4 regions of the Streptomyces sp. 8N114 genome follow, and region 4 is predicted to be linked to each of the others. Evidence: riboswitches for the same ligand, from Rfam matches in the RefSeq annotation. Region 4 holds a riboswitch; each other region holds the start of a gene.
What was found. Region 4 has a riboswitch for cobalamin ahead of metE (5-methyltetrahydropteroyltriglutamate--homocysteine S-methyltransferase). Riboswitches for the same ligand answer to the same signal wherever they lie in the genome.

Region 1 (4,466 bases), on a different contig from region 4:
TCCGCACGATGGGCAAGGGCATCACCGACATCCAGCCCCCGCAGGGCTTCGCAGCCCAGACCAGCGCGGCGGCCACCATCCTGGCCTCCTCGCACATCGGCTTCTCCCTCTCCACCACGCACGTGTGCTCCGGCGCCGTGATGGGTTCAGGGCTCGGCCGCAAGGGCGGCGTCGTGCGGTGGGGAACGGCGGGCCGCATGGTCATCGGCTGGGCGCTGACCCTCCCCGCAGCCGGCGGCGTCGCGGCCGGGGCCGCGCTGCTGGCCCAGCAGGGCGACTGGGGCGTCACGACAGTCGCCGTCCTCGCCCTCGTGCTCTGCGGCGCCATCTGGCTCCGCTCCCGGCGCGCGCCGGTGGACCACACCAACGTCAACGAGGTCGAGCCCGCCTCGGCCCCGGAGACAACGGGGATCCCGAGCCCGGCCGGAGAGCCGGAGCCCGCGGGGCCCGAGTCCGAGCCCGTCGGGGTGGTCACCACCGCCATTCGGGCCGTCTCTCCGCCCCCGCCGCCGGCGGGAGTGAGCTCCGCCGCCTCGGCCGCCTCCGCCGCCTCCGCCGAGGAGACGAAGGCGGCCGAGACCCCGCATCCGACCGGCCGCCCCGCTTCGGCGAGCAGCCTCCGCTAGGCAGAAGGGACGACCGCATGAACATCGACTGGGCCGCACTCGGCCAGGTCTTCGGCGTCAGCCTGGTGGCGACGGTGGGACTCGTCGGCGTCTTCACCCTCGGCATCGTCGCCGGCTCGCCCCGCACCGCGGGCTCCGCGCCTTCGCCGCTGGCCCGCACCGGTGCGTACGTCTGCTACGCCCTGTGCGTGGCGGCAGTGGCGTACGGGATCTATCTGATCGCGGCGTAGCCGTTCCACGACGGGGGTTCGCCCCCGGTCTCCGACGCCAGGAACCATGTGTGGGGCTTCGCCTCCCGACCCCCGGCTCCACAGGGGGTGTAGGGGCGAAGCCCTCACGCTTTTTCCCGCCGCGACGGCCGTAACCAGCACGTTCGAGTTGCCCCCCGCAGGGGCGACGTGGTGGACTGCCGGGTGCCAAACGGCGGCATGGGGAGGAAGCCGGTGCGAATCCGGCGCGGTCCCGCCACTGTCACCGGGGAGCGCCTCCCTCAACGAAGCCACGGCCCACGCGGGCTGGAAGGCGGGGGCGGTGTGGATCCGGGAGCCAGGAGACTCTCGCCGCCGGTCGAGTCGAGCCAGGGCGAGGACCCTGAGTGAGGACACCGCCATGCGTGGCCCCGTCGCCATAGCTGTTGCTGCCGTATCTCTTGCCGAGGTGCCTGCTGCCTTCCCCTTGGAGCATCCCCGGGGACTCCGGCCGGGAGCACCCCCGACTGCCGCCGTCGTGGATGCGTGTGCCGGAACCGTCGTCTGATGCGGGCCCGTGACGTCCATGTCCGCGGCACTCTGCTGGGGTTCGCCGCCGACGCGCTGCTCGGTGATCCGCGGCGCGGCCACCCGGTCGCTGCCTTCGGGCGGGCGGCCGCCGCACTGGAGCGCCGAATGTGGCGCGACCACCGGGGCGCGGGGGCGCTCTATGTCGCTCTCTGCGCGGGGGGCGCGGTCGCCGCGGCGGGCGCGCTGAAGACGGTCGGTGCCGCACCCGGCCCCTCCCCCGCCGCGGGCCGCTCCCCGGCGCCCGGCATCGCGCTGACGGCCGTCACCGCGTGGGCCGTGCTCGGGGGTACGTCGCTGACCCGCGAGGCACGGGCCGTGGGCGCCGCGCTGGAGGCGGGAGACCTGGAGCTGGCACGCGAACGGCTGCCCGCGCTGTGCGGGCGCGACCCGCAGCGGCTGGGCGCGCCGGAAGTGGCCCGCGCCGTGGTCGAGTCGGTCGCGGAGAACACCTCCGACGCCGTGGTGGGAGCACTGGTGTGGGGGGCGCTGGCGGGCGTTCCGGGGCTGGTGGGCTTCCGCGCGGTCAACACGCTGGACGCGATGGTCGGGCACACCTCCCCGCGGCACCGCCGGTTCGGCTGGGCCGCCGCGCGGCTGGACGACGTGGCGGGCTGGCCGGGGGCACGGCTGACCGCCGTACTGGCCGCGTTCGCCGGGCCGGACCCGCGCGGTGCCGTACGCGCCTGGCGCGCCGACGCGCACCGCCACCCCAGCCCCAACGCGGGCCCCGTAGAGGCGTCGTTCGCGGGCGCACTGGGCGTGCGGCTGGGCGGGACGCTGTCGTACGGGGGGCGGGTGGAGCACCGGCCCGTCCTCAACGCGCCCGGCCGGGCCGTCCGAACGGCGGACATCGAGCGCGCTGTGCGGCTGTCGCGGCGGGTAGGACTGTTGGCGCTGGCCACAAGTTGTCTGGTGGGCACGGCAGTACGCCGCTTCGGGCGTGGCCGCGGGGAGGGAGGGGTGCGGTGAGCGCGCGTACGGGAGGCGGACTGCTGGTCGCCGGGACGACCTCGGACGCCGGCAAGAGCGTGGTGACGGCGGGCATCTGCCGCTGGCTGGCCCGCAAGGGGATGCGGGTGGCGCCGTTCAAGGCGCAGAACATGTCGCTGAACTCGTTCGTCACCCTCGACGGCGCCGAGATCGGCCGCGCGCAGGCCATGCAGGCGGCTGCCGCGCGGGTCGAGCCGAGCGCGCTGATGAACCCGGTGCTGCTGAAGCCGGGCAGCGACCGCACCAGCCAGGTCGTACTGCTGGGCAAGGCGGTCGGCGAGATGTCGGCACGGGGATACTTCGGCCGCCACACGGAAGGCGACGACAGCGGCTGTGGCGACGGCGTACGGCACGGGCGGCGCGAGGAGCTGCTGGAGACGGTCGCGGGCTGTCTCGAGGAGCTGCGGCGCAGCCATGACGCGGTCATCTGCGAGGGCGCGGGCAGCCCTGCGGAGATCAATCTGCGGCGCAGCGACATCGTCAACATGGGGCTGGCGCGCGCCTGTCGGCTGCCGGTGCTGGTGGTCGGCGACATCGACCGGGGCGGGGTGTTCGCCTCGCTCTTCGGTACGACGGCACTGCTGGCCCCCGAGGACCAGGCGCTGCTGGCAGGCTACATGGTCAACAAGTTCCGCGGCGACGTCACACTGCTGGAGCCCGGCCTGGAGATGCTGCACGGGCTGACCGGGCGGCCCACGCTGGGCGTACTGCCGTTCCAGCACGGGCTGGGCATCGACGAGGAGGACGGGCTGAGGGTCTCGCTGCGCGGCACCGTACGCGAGTCCACTGTCGCGCCCCCCTACGGGGCGGATGTGCTGCGGGTCGCCGTGCTGCCGGTGCCGTTGATGTCCAACTTCACCGATGTGGACGCACTGGCTGCCGAACCCGGTGTGGTGGTGCGGTTCTGCGACCGGCCGGAGGAACTGGCCGACGCCGACCTGGTGGTGGTGCCGGGCACCCGGGGCACGGTCAAGGCGCTGGAGTGGATACGTGAACGGGGCCTGGCCGGAGCGCTGGCGCGGCGTGCGGCCGAGGGGCGGCCCGTGCTGGGTGTCTGCGGCGGCTACCAACTGCTGGGCGAGCAGATCGAGGACGAGGTCGAGTCACGTGCGGGTGTGGTGGACGGACTCTCACTGCTGCCGGTGCGGGTGCGGTTCGACCGGGACAAGACGCTGGCCCGGCCGCACGGGATCGCGCTGGGTGAGCCGGTGGAGGGCTACGAGATCCACCACGGGGTGGCGGACGTGCACGGTGGTGAGCCGTTCCTGAGCGGCCCCGAGGGTGCTCCGCTGGACGGCTGCCGGGTGGGGAGCGTGTGGGGCACCCACTGGCACGGCTCGCTGGAGTCGGACGGCTTCCGCCGCGCCTTCCTGCGCCGGGTGGCCGCCGACGCGGGCCGCGCCTTCGAACCGGCGCCCGACACCCGGTTCGCCGCACTGCGCGAGGAACAGCTCGACCGGCTGGGCGACCTGATCGAGGAGCACGCGGATACGGCGGCGCTGCTGCGGCTCATCGAGGACGGCGTGCCCGAGGGGCTGCCGTTCGTACCGCCGGGGGCGCCGTCGTGACCGGCCCGCGGTCCGCCGCCTCTGATCCACCCAAGCCACTCGAAGGAGTGACAGTCGCGTGACGACCCCCTATCCCTTCACCGCCCTCGTCGGCCAGGCGGACCTCCAGCTCTCCCTGCTGCTGAACGCCGTCTCCCCCGCCATCGGCGGCGTCCTGGTACGGGGCGAGAAAGGAACGGCGAAGAGCACGGCCGTCAGAGCACTCACAGCGCTGCTGCCCGGCGTCGAGGTCGTGCCGGGCTGCCGCTTCTCCTGTGCCCCCGCCGCACCCGACCCCGCCTGCCCGGACGGCCCGCACGAGGGCGCCGGGGCTGTGGAGTCCCGCCCCGCGCGCATGGTGGAGCTGCCCGTCGGTGCCTCCGAGGACCGGCTGGTGGGCGCACTGGACATCGAGCGGGCGCTCTCGGAGGGAGTGAAGGCGTTCGAGCCGGGGCTGCTGGCGGACGCGCACCGGGGCGTGCTGTACGTGGACGAAGTCAACTTGCTCCATGACCACTTGGTCG
Region 2 (4,466 bases), on a different contig from region 4:
GGTCCGGGCCTGGTCGACGTGCGGGTTGAGCCGGGCCGGGTAGGGCACGTAGAAGTCGGGCAGTTCGAAGGGTTGCGACAACGTCACTGTCCCCCAACTCGTCGGATCGGTAGCTGACTTGGCCTACCCGGATCCAAGCCGACGAACATCCAAATTCACTCGGACGTGGGACCCCCGTCCCTCGGGCCTGTTACGAAGTCGTCGAACAAAATGCGTGGCCCGACTGCGGATCAGGCTGCTAACTTCGCGTTCGTGGCGAAGCTGAATCAGATCATCGCAGTCGAGAAAGGCGTCAAGTCCAAGGTCGTCCAGGACCTGGCGCAGGCACAGCACGGGCTGGCGAAGTCCCAGATGCTGGCCGGTATCTCGCGTACGTACCAGCCCAAGGACGAAGAGGGCGAGCAGCTTCCGCCGGAGTCGACGCGGGTCCAGGTCAAGGCCGAGGATGTGCTGAAGGAAACGGCGAAGATCCTGACCCGCCTGTTCGATGTGACGGCGACGAAGGACTGGGCGAACCTCACGGCTCGTGCGGACGTCGTCGTCGACGGGCGCACCGTCCTGTCCGAAGTTCCCGTCTCCTACCTGCTGTTCCTGGAGAAGCAACTGGGCGAGCTCGGCACCTTCCTGCGGAAGCTGCCGGTGCTGGACGGCGCGGAGGCGTGGGAGAAGGACCCCTCCACGGACTGGTGGAAGACCGAGCAGGTCCGTACGGTGCGCACCAAGAAGGTGCCGCGCAACCATGTGAAGGCGGAGGCCACGGAGAAGCACCCGGCCCAGGTCGAGGTGTACTACGAGGACATCCCCGTCGGCTACTGGACCACGGTCAAGTACTCCGGCGCCCTGCCCGCACGACGGGTCAACGAGCTGCTGGAGCGGCTGGACAAGCTGGCCGCCGCGGTGAAGTTCGCCCGCGAGGAGGCCAACGGGACCGAGGTCACCGACAAGCGCGTCGGGGACGCCGTCTTCGGCTACCTCTTCGACTGACGCCCAGGAGGCATCTCACCACCACAGACACCCCGGCTCACGTTTCGACGACGTGGCGGCCGGGGTCCCCCGGGGCCAGGGCTTCAGCGCCCTTCGGTCACCGGGTGCGCCAGGAGCGCAAAGCTGAAGCTGAAGCTGATGTGTGACCCCCCGGGTCGCCCTGTCCTGAACACAGGGTGCCCGTCAGTCTCAACCTCTCGCTCCAAGCTCAGTATCGCCGCTCATCGTCCGGCAACCGGGGCGGTGACGACCTTGAGACGCTGGTTCGAACCCAGCCGGCGCATCCACGCTGCGCCGTGGTGGAGTGGCTCCACGCAAGGGCATCGCCGAACGATCCGCCCATAAACAGGCCGGTGCGTGTGAACGAGCGGCACCCAGGACCCCGGGGCCGGGTAAAGCCCCGGGGTCCCTTTTGTCGTTTCTCCGGTTCCTGCGGGCTGCCGCCCGCGTGGTACGTTTCAGCCGCCAGTCAAACCCTTGAACGGGTCAGGGAATCCGGTGCGAATCCGGAGCTGACGCGCAGCGGTGTGGGACTGGGGCGTGCACGAGGCCACTGGGGACGTACGTCCCTGGGAAGGCGCACGCTCCCACAGTCCCGAGCCCGAAGACCTGCTGGCACCCGCGCTCGGACTGCCCCGGGCGCGGTGGCACGCCGGGCCCCGCGACTGGGCCTCTGACGGAGAAGGAACACCTGGCCATGCGCCGACCGCGCCGTATCCGCGTACTCGTGCCGGGCCTCGCCCTCGCACTCGTCCTGGGCACCGCCGGCTGCGGCGGGGGCTCCCCGACGGAAGCTTCCGGCAAGGGCGCGGCCCCCGGTTACCCCCGGACGCTGCACAACTGCGGGCAGGACGTCACCCTCCAGCGGCCCCCGCGGCGGGCCGTCTCCCTCGACCAGGGCTCGACCGAGATCCTGCTGGCACTCGGGCTGGGCGACAGGATGGCGGGCACCGGCACCTGGACCGACCCTGTCATGAAGGGGCTCGGTGAACAGAACGCGAAGGTCCCGCGGCTGGCCGACGGTTACCCCGCGCTGGAGAAGGTGCTCGAAAAGGACCCGGACCTGGTGACCGCCTCCTTCTCCGCCACCCTCGACAAGGGCGGCGTCGCCCCGCGCGGCAAGTTCGCCGGTCTCGGGGTGCCCACCTACCTCTCCCCCGCCGACTGCGCCAAGAAGTCCGGCTCCAACGGTGACGGAGCGCGCGGCAGCCGGCTGGAGCTGAGCACCGTCTACGGCGAGATCCGCGACCTGGCGAAGGCGTTCGGCGTGCAGAAGCGCGGCGAGCGGCTGGTGGCCGGTCTCAAGGCGCGGGTGGCGAAGGCCACCCGGGGCACCGGCGCGCGCGGCACCTCCGTCATGTACTGGTTCGCCAACTCCGAGTCGCCGTATCTGGCGGGCTGCTGCGGGGCGCCGGGCATCATCACCCGCGCGGTGGGCGCGAAGAACGTCTTCGACGACACCCACGACGAGTGGCCGCAGATCGGCTGGGAGACGGTCGCCGACCGGGACCCCGATGTGATCGTGCTGGGCGATCTGACCCGCAAGAACCAGACCGCGGAGACAGCCAAAGCCAAGATCCGGAAGCTGGAGTCCGACCCGGTCACCCGCCATATGACGGCAGTCCGCCACAAGCGCTACATCCTGCTGCCCGGCGCCGCGATGAATCCCTCGATCCGCACGGTGGAGGGCGTGGAGAAGGTGGCGCGGGGGCTGCGGGATTTGGGGCTAGCGAAGTGAGGGCGGAACAGGCTGGTGGGAGCTCCGAAGCTGCTGCCGACCCGGCACCGGGGGCTGCGCTTGCCCACCCTGCGCCCCTGGCGCAGACTGCCCAAGCTTCGCAGGGGGAGGCGCGCCCCGAAGGGGCGCGGGGAACTGCGCGACCAGCTACACCCCACCCGCAGTCCGCAAGCCTCGGAAAGGGGCACCCCCTCACCGGAGCCCTCCGCACCGGGCGGGGCACCGCCCTCCTGTGCGTGGTCGCCGCACTCGCCCTCGCCGCGTCAGTTGCCCTGGCCATCACCGTCGGCCAGGCCGGGCTCGGCGTAGCCGACGTATGGCGGGTCGTCGCAGAACGACTGGGCGGCCCCGAGGCGGGCCTCTCGCCGCTCCGCGAGGGCATCGTCTGGGAACTACGGCTCCCTCGCGCCCTGCTGGCAGCACTATGCGGCGCGGGTCTCGGGCTGTGCGGCGCCGTGCTCCAGTCGCTGCTGCGCAATCCGCTGGCCGATCCGTTCGTGCTGGGCGTCTCCTCCGGCGCTTCCACGGGGGCGGTCGCCGTGGTGGTGTTGGGCGTGGGCGGCGGCGCCCTGTCGCTGTCGGCGGGCGCCTTCGTGGGAGCGGCGCTCTCGTTCGGGCTGGTGCTGCTGCTGGCGCACACCTCGGGCGGTACGACGGACCGGGTGCTGCTGTCGGGCATCGCCGGAATGCAGCTGTTCTCGGCGCTGACCTCGCTGATCGTCTTCACCTCGGCCGACGCCGAGCAGACCCGCGGGGTGCTGTTCTGGCTGCTGGGCTCGCTGGGCTCGGCCGACTGGGGTGAGGTGGCCCTGGGCGCCGGCGCGTTGGGGCTGGCGCTGGTGGTGTGCCTGGCGCGGGCCGACGCGCTGGACGCCTTCGCCTTCGGGCAGGAGGCCGCCGCCTCGCTGGGCGTACCGGTGCGGCGGGTACGGCTGACGCTGCTGCTGGTCACCGCGCTGCTGACGGCGGTACTGGTCAGCTCGTCGGGCGCGATCGGTTTCGTGGGGCTGGTGCTGCCGCACGCGGCCCGCGCGCTGACCGGGCCCGCGCACCGGCGGCTGCTACCGGTGACGGCGCTGGTGGGCGCGGTCTTCCTGGTGTGGGTCGACACTGTGGCCCGCACCCTGCTGGACCCGCGTGAGCTGCCGGTCGGGGTGGCGACCTCGCTGCTGGGGGTACCGGCCTTCGTGGTGATCCTGCACCGGGGGCGGCGCGGCAGGGCGCACGGCGTAGGCGGAGGTGCGGGGCTGTGAGCCTGAGCGCGCACTCGGTTTCCTGGCGTGCAGGGGGGCGGCTGATCGTCGACGGGGTGAGCCTGGATCCGCAGCCCGGCCAGACGGTGGGACTGCTGGGGCCCAACGGCTCGGGAAAATCCACGCTGTTGCGGCTGCTGGCGGGCATCCGGCCGACCGCCTCCGGAGTGGTCACCCTCGACGGCAGGCCGCTGCGTGAGCTGGGGCGCCGCGCTGTGGCCCGGCGGGTGGCCGTCGTCGAGCAGCATGCGGAGACCGGCGTGGAGCTGACCGTCGGCGATGTCGTACGGCTCGGCCGCATACCGCACCGCAGCATCTGGTCCGGGCACGAGGACGACGAGGCGGTGCGGGAGGCCGCCGCACACACCGGGCTGGCCGACCGGCTCGACCAGCCCTGGCACAGCCTCTCGGGCGGCGAACGGCAGCGGGTGCAGATCGCCCGCGCGCTGGCGCAGCGGCCGAGCGAGCTGCTGCTGGACGAGCCCACCAAC
Region 3 (4,466 bases), on a different contig from region 4:
GTCCATCCGTGGCAGAGCGCAAGCCCATCGAGTCCTGGCTCACCGACATGGACGGTGTGCTGATGCACGAGGGGATCCCCGTCCCCGGCGCCGACTCGTTCATCAAGCGGCTCAAGGAGTCGGGGCGGCCGTTCCTGGTGCTCACCAACAACTCCATGTACACCCCTCGGGACCTGCACGCCCGGCTCTCCCGTATCGGACTGAACGTGCCGACGGAGAACATCTGGACCTCCGCGCTGGCCACCGCGCAGTTCCTGGACGACCAGCGCCCCGGCGGCACCGCCTACGTCATAGGGGAGGCCGGGCTGACGACGGCCCTGCACGACATCGGATACGTCCTCTCGGACGCCGACCCCGACTACGTCGTCCTCGGCGAGACCCGCACCTACAGCTTCGAGGCGCTGACCCGCGCCATCCGCCTCATCAACGACGGCGCCCGCTTCATCGCCACCAACCCTGACGAGACCGGCCCCTCGGCCGAGGGCGCGCTGCCCGCAACCGGCTCGGTCGCCGCCCTCATCACCAAGGCCACAGGGCAGCACCCCTACTTCGTCGGCAAGCCCAACCCGCTGATGATGCGCGCCGGGCTCAACGCGATCGGCGCCCACTCCGAGACCAGCGCCATGATCGGTGATCGGATGGACACCGACGTCCGGGCCGGTATGGAGGCGGGTCTTGAGACCTTTCTGGTGCTGACCGGGCTGACCAGGCCCGACGAGGTCGAGCGCTACCCGTACCGCCCCTCCAGCGTCGTCGACTCGATCGCGGACCTCGTCGACCGGGTCTGAGGGCGAGTGGAGTGCTCGGGCGGGGGCGGCGGCGCGGCTCCCGCCCGAACACTCGGTCCGCTGCCGGCTCGGAAGATGTGACTCAGGAGACCGCCGAAGCGGACGCCGGCTCGGGCTGGCCCTCCCGCTCTGCGGACGGCTGCCGCCGCAGTGCCGGGGCCGCGAACACCGCGCCGAGCACGGCCCACAGGACCAGGTGCCCGCCCAGTGAGAGCACCCGGAAGTCCCACAACAGGGTGGCGGGCACCGGGACCTGGTCCGGGTTGTCCGGCAGCAGGAAGAGCGCCGCCAGGGTGGCGACGACGGCCGCCGCGGCCCCCAACTGGCGCACTGGAAGCCCGTGCCCGGCCTGTCCGAGCCGTTGGTGCACCTGGTGTGCCAGCACCATTCCCAGTACGCCGATGACCAGCGCGGCCACCCACAGGCCCTGCCGTTCGGCGACGGTGCCGCCGTCACCGACACCCGGCGGGTTGGCCGGGTAGCGCAGCGCCGGAAGCAGGGACAGCGCGAGGAACCCCGCACCGGCCAGGCCCATGGCGCGCTGCCAGCCGCGGCCGTCGTTCCGGGCCGCCGAGCGGTGCACCAAGGCGTAGGCCAGGGTGAAGAACACCCCGATCGCGAGCCCCGCCACCACGGCGGTGACCACCAGCCCGAAGTGCTGGGTGCCCCGGCTGAAGAGCTCCTCGGCCTCGGCGGCATGGCTGTGCCCCGAGTGGCCCGCGTGCGTGTGTGCGGCGGCTTCCGCCGCCGAGCGTTTCTCCTCGAGCCGGATGGCCCGGTCCATCACGGGCTCGGCGAGCAGCAGCGAGAACAGTCCCGAGACCAGCCCCGCGACCCCGCCGGCCGCGAGGCCGCGGCCGAGAAGGGGCAGCAGGGGGTAGGGAGTTGGCTGTGCTGATACGGACATGACGAGCGACCCCCGATCGGTCAGTGGCAGGGGGCGCCGAACAGATGACGGCCGTCGTGCGAGAACTCGTGCAGATAGGAGCCGGTGGCGGAGACGAGGTTGCCGTTGTCGACGAAGACGGCGTACAGCGCGATCAGTGCGACGATCGCGGCGGCGGCGACGATGAGCCAGTCGCGGGTCCTGACGGTCGCCGGGTGTGCGGCGGCGCTCTCGGGTGCGACGGTCGTGCCGACGGTGTGCGGGGACATCCGCATGCCTCCTCCTGGGGTTTCCACGCCCCATCGGTGGAGAAGCGACAGGTCAGTTCCTGACTCCCGCAGCCGTCGGGGGCGGCTGCGGACACAGTGGCGGGACCGTCCCGGAGTTGCACCGGGTTCCTGAACTCTGTCGCCTCAATATGGAAGTGTGCCGTCCGGGAGACTCCCAGCCTGCCATGGCACTGTCAATAAGGGCTCCGTCACACCGGGTGCGGAACCCGGCCGCGCGGCGGGGGCCCTGTGACACGATGGGGCGACGTCATGGCCCGTCAGCGGTCCGGCAGACAGCCGGTCGCGGTCCGGTCGGCGGCCGGAGTACACCCGAGGGGGAGTGGATGTACGGCAGCGCCAGAAACGGCGCCCGATGCTCGCGTACGGCGCACACGTTGGGTGCCCGCGCGCGGGCCGTCGCGGGAAGTGCACTGGCGGGGGCCCTGCTGCTGGTCGGCTGCTCGTCGTCGGACGGCGGTTCGGACGACGGCGCCCAGGCGGACCCGACGGTGCGACAGCGCCCCAAGTCCGTCGCCCCGTACTGGGTGAACCCCGAGGGCAGCGCCGCGCGGCAGGCCGGCGCCGCCGCGAAGGACGGCAAGTCCGCGCGGGCCGCGCAGCTGAAGAAGATCGCCCGGCAGCCGGTGGCCGAGTGGATCGACGCCGCGGACCCCCGCGGTCACACCGCCCGGGTCACCAAGGCCGCAGCCGCCGCGGACCGCGGTGCGCTGCTCGTCCTCTACAACGTGCCGCACCGGGACTGCGGGCAGTACAGCAAGGGCGGCGCGAAGGACGGGGCGGCGTACCGCAGTTGGCTGGACGGCGTCGCGGAGGGCATCGGGAAGCGGACGGCCACGGTGATCGTGGAGCCGGACGCCCTGGCCCACACGGTGTCCGGCGACTGCGCCGCGCCGCAGCTGCGCGAGGAGCGCTATGGGCTCCTCCACGACGCCGTCACCCGGCTCAAGCGGCTCCCCAGGACGAAGGTCTATCTGGACGCCGGGAACCCGGACTGGGTCCGCGACCCCGGCGGACTGGTGGAACCGCTCAACCGCGCGGGGATCGGTAAGGCCGACGGGTTCGCGCTGAACGTCTCCAACTTCCAGACCACCGCTTCGAACGTCGCCTACGGCAAGCGGCTGTCCTCGATGGTCGACGACAAGCCGTTCGTCGTCGACACCAGCCGGAACGGCAAGGGGCCGCTGCGCGGCGGCGGGAAGGAGAGCTGGTGCAATCCGCCCGGGCGGGCGCTGGGCGAGGCGCCCACCACCAGGACGGGGCACAAGGCGGTGGACGCCTACCTGTGGATCAAGCGCCCGGGCGAGTCGGACGGCCAGTGCCGAGGTGGCCCCGCGCCGGGCACTTGGTGGCCGTCCTACGCGCTGGAACTGGCCCGCAACGCCAAGGGTTAGGGCACCCGCCTGTTCTGGGCAGGGGCTGCCCCTGGCTGTAGCTTGCAGGCTGCGGGTGAGTTGTGGTTGCTCGCGCAGTTCCCCGCGCCCCTTCGGGGCGCAGCACCCCATGCCGGGTACTACTTCGGGTCGCCCGCGGTCACCGGGGCGTGGGCCGCGCCGGGGTCAACGCTAACCTTCACCCACTGGGCCTTCGACGGGACCCCGTTCCCGTCCACGCCGAAGACCATCCACCACCCGGGCGTCACCAAGGACGGATCGTCCGGGATGGTCGTACTCACCGTGCCGTCCCGGGACTTCTTCATCTTCAGCGCCACCGACGACTGCTCCACGTTGGTGACGTGTGTGAAGGAGCCGGGCCGCACCAGCCGGAGCTTCTTCAGTGAGGCGGCGTCCTTGCTCTTGAAGGAGATACGCGCGCCGGGCGCAAGCGTCCGGGGGCTGCCGCCCGCCTTCCGCAGCTCCGGCTGCCGCTTGCCCTGATGCAGATACGGCGGCGTGTAGATCTCGATGCGCTGGTCGAACTCCCCCGGCTTGGTGTCGGCCTTGTCCGCGTACAGCGAGTCCGAGCCAAAGGTCATCACCCGGCCGTCGGGCAGCAGCAGTCCGCCGGAGTGGTAGTTGCGGCCGACGAGCGGGGCGGCGGCCTCCTTGAACGTGTTGCTTTTCGGGTGGTAGATCCCGGCCTTCAGCACGTTGCTGTCGCTCTTGCCGCGGTACCGGCCGGAGCCGTTGGTCGTCAGCACGGTGTCGTCCGGCAGGATCACGCTGCTGGGGTAGCGGACCTTGTCGTACAGCCTGGGGCCGTCGTGGAAGCGCGGAGTGTCGGACTTGAGGTCCACGATGCGGGTCTTGTCCGTCGTCTTGTCGGACTCGCCGACCCCGCCGCCGCCCTCGACGATGAACTTCCGGGACTGGGTGGGCGGCAGCGGTACGGACATTGCCGTCTCCAGGACGTCCGGGTCGCTCATGCCGGGGATCTTGGAGAACCTGTTCGTCCGCAGGTTCCAGATGCCGGGGACGCGGCCCTTGTCGGCGGGGCCGTAGCCGGCGGTGGTGCCGCTGTAGAAGACCCGGTTCTCACCGATCAGATGCAGCCCGGGGTAGGTGG
Region 4 (4,466 bases):
GGTCGGAGCTCGCGGGCCGCCCGAACAGCTCCGCAGTCACGCGGTGGCGTGTGCCCCCCCCCCCCCCGCGCCCGGCGGAACGTCGTACGGGTCACGCATCCAAGGACTGATCGCCTCAGGCATCCATGCCTTATGGTCGAACGGACGGTCGTCGGAAATGCTAGGAGTGCGCGTGAGTGTGGAGTCCGCCGATACGGTGCTGACCGGGGTACGGAATTTCCGGGACGTCGGGGGCCTGCCGACGGTGGACGGGCGCCGGGTGCGGCGCGGGGTGCTCTTCCGCAGCGGGCACCTGGCACACGCGACACCCGAGGACGCCGCCTTCCTCGGCGAGCTCGAGCTGCACACGGTCTTCGACTTCCGCAACTCCGCCGACCAGGCGCTCGACGGCCCCGACATCGAGCTTCCGGGTGTCCGCAACGTCAATCTCCCGCTCTCCGACCCGGCCGACGGGGCCGAGTTCTGGCGGCTGGTGCGCGACGGCGAGCTGGATCAGCTGCGGGCCATACTCGGGGACGGCCTCGCTGCCCAACGGATGACCGACTCCTACCGCACCATGATCCGCGAGCGCACCGCCGAGCACAGCCGTATCCTGCACGCCCTCGCCGAGGACAGCGTGCCGGCGCTGATGCACTGCGCCGCGGGCAAGGACCGGGCCGGTCTGTCGATCGCCGTCACGCTGCTGGCCCTCGGCGTCGAGCGGGCCGCCATCGAGGAGGACTACCTCCAGTCCAACCAGCCGCACCGGCGCTACAAGATCTACCGCAGCAGCAAGTCCAAGGCCGGGATGTCCCCCGAGGTCCTGGAACTCCTCGCCCCCCTCTTCGACGCCCGCGCCGCCTACCTCCACGCGGCGTTCGCCACCATCGACGAGACGTGGGGCGACGCGGACACCTATCTGAAGGAGGGCCTCAAACTCTCCCCCGGCACCCGCACCAGGTTGCAGTCCCGCCTCCTGGAGCCCTGAGGCTCCGGGGGAGGAGCGACTGCCCACGCGGCGGATGCGGGCCGGCCCTCACGCGGCGGGCCCCGGCTATGCTGGCCATGCAGCTGGTTCGCCCCGTCCGCCAGGCGGGAGGCGTCGTAAGAGGGAACCCGGTGTGAATCCGGGACTGCCCCGCAGCGGTGAGCGGGAACGACCGCCGTCACACGCACTGGACCGACGGTCCGGGAAGCGACGGCCAGTAGGTGCCCGCCGGGAGACCGGCAGGCGCGCCCGCGAGTCCGAAGACCTGCCCGCTGCCCGTACGCGTCCACACGCGTACGGTCCTCCCGGAGACCTCGAGGGCGGGTCGGAGAGCACAGCGCACAAGGCGGCGGACACCAGCCACGCGTTCGCGCCGTCCCGTGCCGTCTCCCCTTCGCATCCTCGTCCCGATCTTCCGGGAGCGCTGGAGACATCTCGCGAAGGAGAGTTGCGTGACAGCGACAGCAGCGAACCCGGCCACCACTGCCCCGCCCGCACCGGTGCGTGCCACGGTGCACGGCTATCCCCGCCAGGGGCCGAACCGCGAACTGAAGAAGGCCATCGAGGGCTACTGGAAGGGCCGCGTCACCGCCGAGGCCCTGCACTCCACCGCCGCCGCACTGCGCAGCGCGAACTGGCGGCAGCTGGCGGAGGCGGGCATCCACGAGGTGCCCACCGGAGATTTCTCGTACTACGACCACGTGCTGGACACCACCGTCATGGTCGGCGCCCTCCCCGAGCGGCACCGGGAGGCGGTGGCGGTGGACCCGCTGGCCGGGTACTTCGCCATGGCCCGCGGCACGCAGGACGCCGCGCCGCTGGAGATGACCAAGTGGTTCGACACCAACTACCACTACCTGGTGCCCGAGCTCGGACCGGGCACGGTCTTCTGCGCTGACGCGAGCAAGCAGACCGCCGAGCTGAAGGAAGCCCTCGCACTGGGCCTGAAGGCGGCCCGGCCGGTGCTCGTCGGGCCGGTCACCTACCTTCTGCTGGCCAAACCGGCGCCGGGCGTCGCCCCCGACTTCGAGCCGCTGACACTGCTGGAGCGGCTGCTGCCGGTCTACGCGGAAGTGCTCGCTGACCTGCGCGCCGCAGGCGCTCAGTGGGTGCAGCTGGACGAGCCGGCGCTGGTGCAGGACCGCACCGCTGCCGAGCTGGAGGCCGCAGCGCAGGCATACCGGACGGTCGGCATGCTCACCGACCGGCCCCGCCTGCTGGTCGCCTCCTACTTCGACCGGCTCGGCGAGGCGCTGCCGGTGCTGGCGAAGGCACCCGTGGAGGGCCTGGCGCTGGACTTCACGGGCCCGGCCGCCGGAAACCTGGACGCGCTCGCCGCGGTCGGCGGGCTGCCCGGGAAGCGGCTGGTCGCGGGCGTGATCGACGGCCGCAATGTGTGGATCAACGACTACGAGCGGTCCATCGCCACCCTCGCCACCCTGCTGGGCCTCGCCGAGCGGGTGGATGTGGCGACCTCCTGCTCGCTGCTGCACGTGCCGCTGGACGCCCGCGCCGAGCGCCATATCGACCCGCAGGTGGCCCGCTGGCTGGCGTTCGCGCGGCAGAAGGCGGCCGAGGCCGTCACACTGGCGCGCGGGCTGTCCGAGGGGACCGGCGCGATCGGCGCCGAGCTCGCCGCCAACCGCGCCGATCTGGCCTCCCGTGCGGCCTCACCGCTCACCCACGACAAGACCGTACGGGCCCGCTCCGCCGCCGTCGCCGACGCGGACACCCGGCGGGCACTGCCGTACGCGCAGCGCACGGCGGCGCAGCGCACCCGGCTCGGTCTGCCGCCGCTGCCGACCACCACCATCGGGTCGTTCCCGCAGACGGCCGAGCTGCGTGCGGCCCGTGCCGACCTGCGGGCCGGCCGGATCGACGAGGCCGCCTACGAGGAGCGGATCGCGGCCGAGATCCGTGAGGTGGTCGGCTTCCAGGAGCGCGCCGGGCTCGACGTGCTGGTGCACGGTGAGCCCGAACGCAACGACATGGTGCAGTACTTCGCCGAACAGCTCACCGGCTACCTCGCCACCCGGCACGGCTGGGTGCAGTCGTACGGCACCCGCTATGTGCGCCCGCCGATCCTCGCGGGCGACGTCGCGCGCCGGCGGCCGTTGTCGGTCCGCTGGACGCGGTACGCCCAGTCGCTGACCTCCCGCCCGGTCAAGGGCATGCTCACCGGCCCGGTGACCATGCTCGCCTGGTCGTTCGTACGGGACGACCAGCCGGTGTCCGCGACGGCGCGCCAGGTGGCCTTGGCGCTGCGCGACGAGGTGTGCGAGCTGGAGGCCGCGGGGACCGCCGTCATCCAGGTCGACGAGCCGGCCCTGCGCGAGACGCTGCCGCTGTGCGCCGCCGACCGGCCCGGTTATCTGGCGTGGGCGACGGCAGCGTTCCGGCTCACCACCAGCGGTGTGCGACCGGACACCCAGATCCACACCCATATGTGCTACGCGGAGTTCGGCGACATCATCGAAGCGATAGCCGCCCTGGACGCCGATGTCATCAGCCTGGAGGCCGCCCGCTCCCATATGCAGGTCGCGGACGAGCTGGCAGGCCATGGCTACCCGCGCGAGGCGGGACCCGGCGTGTACGACATCCACTCCCCGCGGGTCCCGGGGGCAGATGAGATGGCGGCCCTGCTGCGCAAGGGGCTGGAAGCCATCCCGGCCGACCGGCTGTGGGTCAACCCGGACTGCGGACTGAAGACCCGCGGCTGGGCCGAAACCCGGACCTCGCTGGAGAACCTGGTCGCCGCGGCCCGTACGGTCCGGCAGGAACTCCCCGGCCAGAGCTGACCCTCTGGCAGCAGTTCCCCGCGCCCCGTCAGGGGCGCGGGGAACTGCGCGAGCAACCACGAACAACCCGCAGCCCGCGACGCACGGGCAGGGGCACCCCCTCAGCGATGAGCCACCGCCTGGCGGACCAGCGTGCGCCCGAAGTCCCACATGAGGCCGCCGCCACTGTGCGCGTCGTCCATGACCTGGGTGAACGCGTCCACGAAGCGGTCAACTTCCTCCTCACCGATCACCAGCGGCGGGATCAGCTTGATGACCTCCAGATGGTCCCCGGAGACCTGGGTGAGGATGCGGTGCTTCTGCAACAGCGGGACCACGACCATCTGCGCGAACAGCCCCTTGCGCGCGGCCTGGAGCATCGTCCAGCGGCTGCGCAGCTTCAGCGACCGGGGCTTGCCGAACTCAATGCCGATCATCAGCCCGCGGCCGCGCACCTCGTGCAGCAGCTCGTAGCTGTCCACGAGCGCCGCGAGCCGGGTGCGCAGCAGATCGCCGGTACGGCGGGCGCTCTCGGTGAGGCGTTCGTCGTCCATGACGGCGAGGGTGGCCAGGCCCGCCGCCATGGCCTGCGCGTTGGAGCCGAAGCTGGCGGAGTGGACGAGCACCCGGTCCATGGACGAGTAGACCTTCTTGAAGATCCACTCCTTGCCGAGCGTCGCACCGACCGGGACATAGCCGCCGGAGAGCGACTTGGCCACACA

Region 1: another riboswitch for cobalamin. It lies ahead of ACTWQF_RS33145 (cobalamin biosynthesis protein); the one in region 4 lies ahead of metE (5-methyltetrahydropteroyltriglutamate--homocysteine S-methyltransferase).
Region 2: another riboswitch for cobalamin. It lies ahead of ACTWQF_RS13930 (ABC transporter substrate-binding protein); the one in region 4 lies ahead of metE (5-methyltetrahydropteroyltriglutamate--homocysteine S-methyltransferase).
Region 3: another riboswitch for cobalamin. It lies ahead of ACTWQF_RS15855 (CbtB domain-containing protein); the one in region 4 lies ahead of metE (5-methyltetrahydropteroyltriglutamate--homocysteine S-methyltransferase).

Annotation. Positions count from the first base shown of each region.
Region 1 covers NZ_JBQQBT010000030.1:23,198-27,663, reverse strand. The annotation lists gene ACTWQF_RS33155 (inorganic phosphate transporter) at 1-626, shown strand, start outside; gene ACTWQF_RS33150 (hypothetical protein) at 644-856, shown strand; cobalamin riboswitch at 1,061-1,182, shown strand; gene ACTWQF_RS33145 (cobalamin biosynthesis protein) at 1,382-2,374, shown strand; gene ACTWQF_RS33140 (cobyric acid synthase) at 2,371-3,963, shown strand; gene ACTWQF_RS33135 (putative cobaltochelatase) at 4,022-4,466, shown strand, end outside.
Region 2 covers NZ_JBQQBT010000005.1:242,126-246,591, reverse strand. The annotation lists gene ACTWQF_RS13940 (terpene synthase family protein) at 1-81, opposite strand, end outside; gene ACTWQF_RS13935 (DUF7873 family protein) at 253-984, shown strand; cobalamin riboswitch at 1,434-1,615, shown strand; gene ACTWQF_RS13930 (ABC transporter substrate-binding protein) at 1,682-2,722, shown strand; gene ACTWQF_RS13925 (FecCD family ABC transporter permease) at 2,959-3,975, shown strand; gene ACTWQF_RS13920 (ABC transporter ATP-binding protein) at 3,972-4,466, shown strand, end outside.
Region 3 covers NZ_JBQQBT010000006.1:209,583-214,048, reverse strand. The annotation lists gene ACTWQF_RS15865 (HAD-IIA family hydrolase) at 9-788, shown strand; gene ACTWQF_RS15860 (CbtA family protein) at 871-1,695, opposite strand; gene ACTWQF_RS15855 (CbtB domain-containing protein) at 1,716-1,949, opposite strand; cobalamin riboswitch at 1,977-2,098, opposite strand; gene ACTWQF_RS15850 (glycoside hydrolase family 6 protein) at 2,288-3,355, shown strand; gene ACTWQF_RS15845 (galactose oxidase-like domain-containing protein) at 3,475-4,466, opposite strand, start outside.
Region 4 covers NZ_JBQQBT010000002.1:319,515-323,980, reverse strand. The annotation lists gene ACTWQF_RS06960 (tyrosine-protein phosphatase) at 173-967, shown strand; cobalamin riboswitch at 1,035-1,254, shown strand; gene metE (5-methyltetrahydropteroyltriglutamate--homocysteine S-methyltransferase) at 1,420-3,765, shown strand; gene ACTWQF_RS06950 (aspartate aminotransferase family protein) at 3,867-4,466, opposite strand, start outside.